One region of the Variovorax sp. 54 genome, then DNA from elsewhere that is predicted to be linked to it. Evidence: predicted binding sites of a transcription regulator. Region 1 holds the regulator's gene; the other holds the start of a gene.

Region 1 (2,185 bases):
GCATCGCGCACGTTCTGCGGACCATCGGGCGACAGGGCCGTCGCCGGACGCATCGCGCAGGTCAGCACCACCGGCTTTGTCGGCATCAGCACGGCGTGCAGGAAGAAGGCGGTTTCCTCCAGCGTGTCGGTGCCGTGCGTGACCACGATGCCCGCCACGTCGGGCTGCGCCAGCCAATGCGCGCAGCGCGCGGCCAGCTGGCGCCAGGTGTCGGCGTCCATGTCCTTGCTGTCGAGCTGCCCGACCTGCTCCGCCACCAGCGTCACGCCCGTCGGTGCCTCGATGCCGCCCAGCAGGTCCGCCACCCCCACCTGCCCCGCGGTGTAGCCGATGTTGTCGCCGCTGCTGGCGGCCTTGCCGGCAATGGTGCCGCCGGTGCCCAGCACCACCACGCGGCGCGTCTCGGACAAAGAGGAATGAGTCATAGCTTGTCAACTTTTGAAAACTGGTTAAAAATACAGGTACTGGATATCTAGCCAGTGCCGCAAGGAAACCACTATGCAGTTCGCAGTGAAGCTTACCGCCCGCCAGCAGCAGATCCTGGACCTGATCCAGGCCGCCATCGCACGCACCGGTGCGCCGCCGACGCGCGCCGAAATCGCCAACGAGCTGGGCTTCAAGTCGGCCAACGCCGCCGAAGAGCACCTGCAGGCCCTGGCCCGCAAGGGCGTCATCGAACTCGTCAGCGGCACCTCGCGCGGCATCCGCCTCAAGGGCGATGCGCTGCGCTCGCTCCACGAAACGCGCCACCGCGAAGGCAACCAGTTCTCGCTCTCGCTGCCCGGCATGGCCCAGCTCGCGCTGCCGCTCATCGGCCGTGTGGCGGCGGGTTCGCCCATCCTTGCGCTAGAGCACGTCGACCAGACCTACTACGTCGAGAACACGCTGTTCCAGCGCCAGCCCGACTACCTGCTCAAGGTGCGCGGCATGTCGATGCGCGACGCCGGCATCATGGACGGCGACCTGCTCGCCGTGCAGGCCACCAAGGAAGCGCGCAACGGCCAGATCGTGGTGGCACGCCTGGGCGAAGAAGTCACCGTGAAGCGCCTGAAGCGCAACAAGCAGGTGATCGAGCTGCACGCCGAGAACCCCGACTACCCGACCATCATCGTCCAGCCCGGCGAGCCCTTCGAAATCGAAGGCCTCGCAGTCGGCCTCATCCGCAACACCATGCTGATGTAGGCCCGGGGCCTGCTGCTGCCCACGAGCAGCAGCACCTCATCCGGCCGCGACAGGTGGCGGGCGTATGGCGTGAAGTCGCCATCACCCTGTTGCGGCCGATTCAAGAAATCCTGCCTGTGTTCAACCTCATACTTTTTTGGAGTTCACATGGGAATCGCCCTCCTCGCCATCGCCGACTTCTGGTCGCCCCTGCAATCGCTGGCCACCCGCTGGATGCCCGCCCGCCGCCCGTCGCGCGGTGACAGTGGTGACGCTGCCGCCGGCCTGCGCTACGTGTCGGTCCGCCCGGCCTGCACGGCACGCGCCATCGGCAGCCCGACGCCGGCCAGCTCGCCTTCCGCTGCTGCCACGCCGGCCCGTCCGCTGCGCGTGGTCCGCGTGGTCGACCGCCAAGGCTCGCAGCGCGGCTGTGCCAACCGGGTCGTGATTTCCGGCCGCATGGCTGATGTGTGTGCCGAACTCGACCGGCTCGCCGCACTGGAAGCGGCGGAAACCGGGAGCGGCACGCCCCGCCCCGGCCACCTGCACTGAGAAAGTGCGAACAAACCCGCCGTGTCTGCGGGAGCCGCGTGCTCCGTACGCGCACGGTGGGTTCACCCCCAACGGTCTGGCACAGGCCGTCCGGACGCCATCTGGCACCGGGTATCCAAACGTTCACACGTGCGACGTGCCGATGCTGCGAGGCACAATGGCATGCCATGAACATTGTGATCCTCGACGACTACCAGGACGCCGTGCGCAAGCTGCAGTGCGCTGCCAAGCTGGACGCGTACGCCGCCAAGGTCTACACCAACACGGTCAAGGGCATCGGCCAACTGTCGGTTCGCCTCAAGGATGCGGACGTCATCGTGCTCATCCGCGAGCGCAGCCAGATATCCCGCCAACTGATCGAGAAGCTGCCCAAGCTCAAGCTGATCTCCCAAACCGGCCGCGTCGGCGGCCACATCGACGTCACGGCCTGCACCGAACGCGGTGTGGCGGTGGCCGAAGGCTCGGGTTCGCC
Region 2 (2,185 bases), 360 kb from region 1:
AGGTCAACGCGCAGCTGCTGCGCTTCCTGGACTGAAGCGGTTCAGCCTCAGCGCAGGTAGCGCCCGTCGGCCTTGAGCATCGACAGCTCGGAGAAGGTCAGCCCGCGGTGCTCGCCGGGCCGGTACGACACGGCGATGCCGCCGAGGTCCAGCGTCTTGAACGACTCCAGGCCCTTCTGCAGCGACTCCGGCGTGGGGTTCGCTCCTGCGCGCTTCAGGCCTTCGACCATGACCTTGGCTGTGACGTAGCCCTCCAGGCTCGCGTAGCTGAACTCGGTCGCGCCGATCTTCTTCATCGCCGCCTGGTACTCGGCGATGACGGGCATCGCGCTGTTCCACGGGTAGGGCACGACCTGCGAAATGACCACGCCGGCCGCGTCCTTCTTGATGTCCTGGAAGAGCTTCTGCCCGTTCAGGAAGGAGAACGAATAGAACGCCGTCTCGCCGCCGGCCGCGCGGTAGGCCGAGATGAACTTGGCCGCCACGTCGTTGGTGGCCGACAGCACCACGGCCTTGGGCTTGAGCTTGGCCAGCTCCGCGGCGCGCTCGGCCGCATCGGAGCCGTCGTTCTTGATGGCCACGCTGCCGACCATCTTGTCGCCGCGTTCGGCAATGAACTTCTGCGTGCTCTCCATCGCCGAGCGCGCGCCGGGGTTGTCGTTGTGCGCGAAGGCGATGCGCGACAGGCCGATCGTGAAGAGGTGGTTCACGATGCGGCTGTATTCCTCGTCGAAGCTGATGCGCACCGGAAAGCCGAATTCGCTGAACTTCACCACCGGGCCCGCGCCCGTGTACGGACCGACGACGGGAATCTTCAGCTCGTTGGCCGCCTTCAGCGCGCCGACCGCCGACGAGGTGCCGATGGGCATCAGCACGCCGACAGCGCCGTCGCGCGCGAAGGCCTTGACGTTCTCGGCGCCCTTGGCGGGGTCGTAGGCGTCGTCGAGCTGGCGCAGCTCGACGGGCCGGCCGTTGATGCCGCCGCTGGCGTTCAGCGCGGTGAACATGGCACGGATGCCGACCAGCGGCTCGGTCGACAGCGACGCGAGCGGGCCGGTCTGCACGTAGGTCTGGCCGATCAGCAGCGGCTTGGCGGTCTGCGCCTGGGCGGCGGGAGCCACCGTGAAGGCGAGGGCGGCGAAGGCCGAAGCCAGCAATTGAATCTTTTTGTGGATCATGGTCACAAATTGTTAACAAAGCGATCTTAAGGCGCTGGCCTTCGCAGGTAAATCGATCTCTGGTTGCGACCCGGGAAATACTGTATAAAAATACAGTTAACAGTTGCAATCATGGGCCTCCCTTTCCTCGACTCCTTTTCCACCGCCGCGGGCCGCGGCGTCTGGCATGCCGACGAACTCGGCCTGGCGGATGCACAGGTCGTGGCCACCGGCCATGCCGCGCTCGACGCCGAGCTGCCCGGCGGCGGCTGGCCCGTGGGCGCGATGACGGAGCTGCTGCAGGCCACGCCCGAGGCCCATGTCTGGCGCCTGCTGCTGCCCGCGCTGGCGCAGGCCGTGGAAGCGCGGGGCGGGCCGGTGGTGCTGGTCGGCGCGCCCTATGAACCCTGCGGTGCCGCGCTGGCGGCGCAGGGCCTGCCGGTGGAAGCGCTGATGTGCGTGCGCAGCGACGCCCCGGCCGCGCGGCTGTGGGCCTGCGAGCAGGCGCTGCGCTGCGCCGAGGTTGCGGCCGTTGTCGCCTGGCTGCCGCAGGCCCGCGTGGGCGAGCTGCGGCGGCTGCAGTTGGCCGCCGCGCAGCACGAGGTGCTGCTGTTCGTGTGCCGGCCCGAGTCGGTGGCGCTGTCGGCCTCGCCCGCGCGCCTGCGCCTGCGCGCCGAACGCTGCGCGGACGACCCGGCGCAGATCGCGCTGCACATCCTCAAGCGCCGGGGGCCGCCGCTGGCCGCGCCGGTGCGGGTGCCGGCGCGCAACGCCCGCATGAGCGCGCTGCTGGCCGCCGCCCGCGTGCGGCGCCAGTTGCGCCTGCAGCCGCAGGCGTCCGTGACACCGGCCGCCGCGCCGTCGGCCACGGTGGTGCGCATCGATGCGTGGAAAGGAGGCCCGGATGCACTGGATCGCCTTGCAGTGGTCTGAGACGGGAGAAGACGACGCACCCGCCATGCCCCCGCCCGAGGCCCTGGGCTGGTGGGCGCTGCGGTTCACGCCGCACGTCGCCTGGCAGGACGAGG

Evidence for each region. The regulator LexA, encoded in region 1, represses DNA repair genes until DNA is damaged. The targets are predictions, from matches to a motif close to ACTGTATNNNNATACAGT.
Region 2: a site for LexA is predicted at 1,258-1,275, ahead of imuA (translesion DNA synthesis-associated protein ImuA). Genes of this name have one in related genera too.

What each region holds. Positions count from the first base shown of each region.
Region 1 covers NZ_PEFF01000001.1:6,389,468-6,391,652, reverse strand. The annotation lists gene CLU95_RS29310 (asparaginase) at 1-425, opposite strand, end outside; gene lexA (transcriptional repressor LexA) at 499-1,182, shown strand; gene CLU95_RS29300 (hypothetical protein) at 1,330-1,713, shown strand; gene CLU95_RS29295 (D-2-hydroxyacid dehydrogenase family protein) at 1,881-2,185, shown strand, end outside.
Region 2 covers NZ_PEFF01000001.1:6,034,044-6,036,228, forward strand. The annotation lists gene CLU95_RS27660 (alpha/beta fold hydrolase) at 1-35, shown strand, start outside; gene CLU95_RS27665 (ABC transporter substrate-binding protein) at 48-1,178, opposite strand; gene imuA (translesion DNA synthesis-associated protein ImuA) at 1,290-2,090, shown strand; gene CLU95_RS27675 (Y-family DNA polymerase) at 2,062-2,185, shown strand, end outside.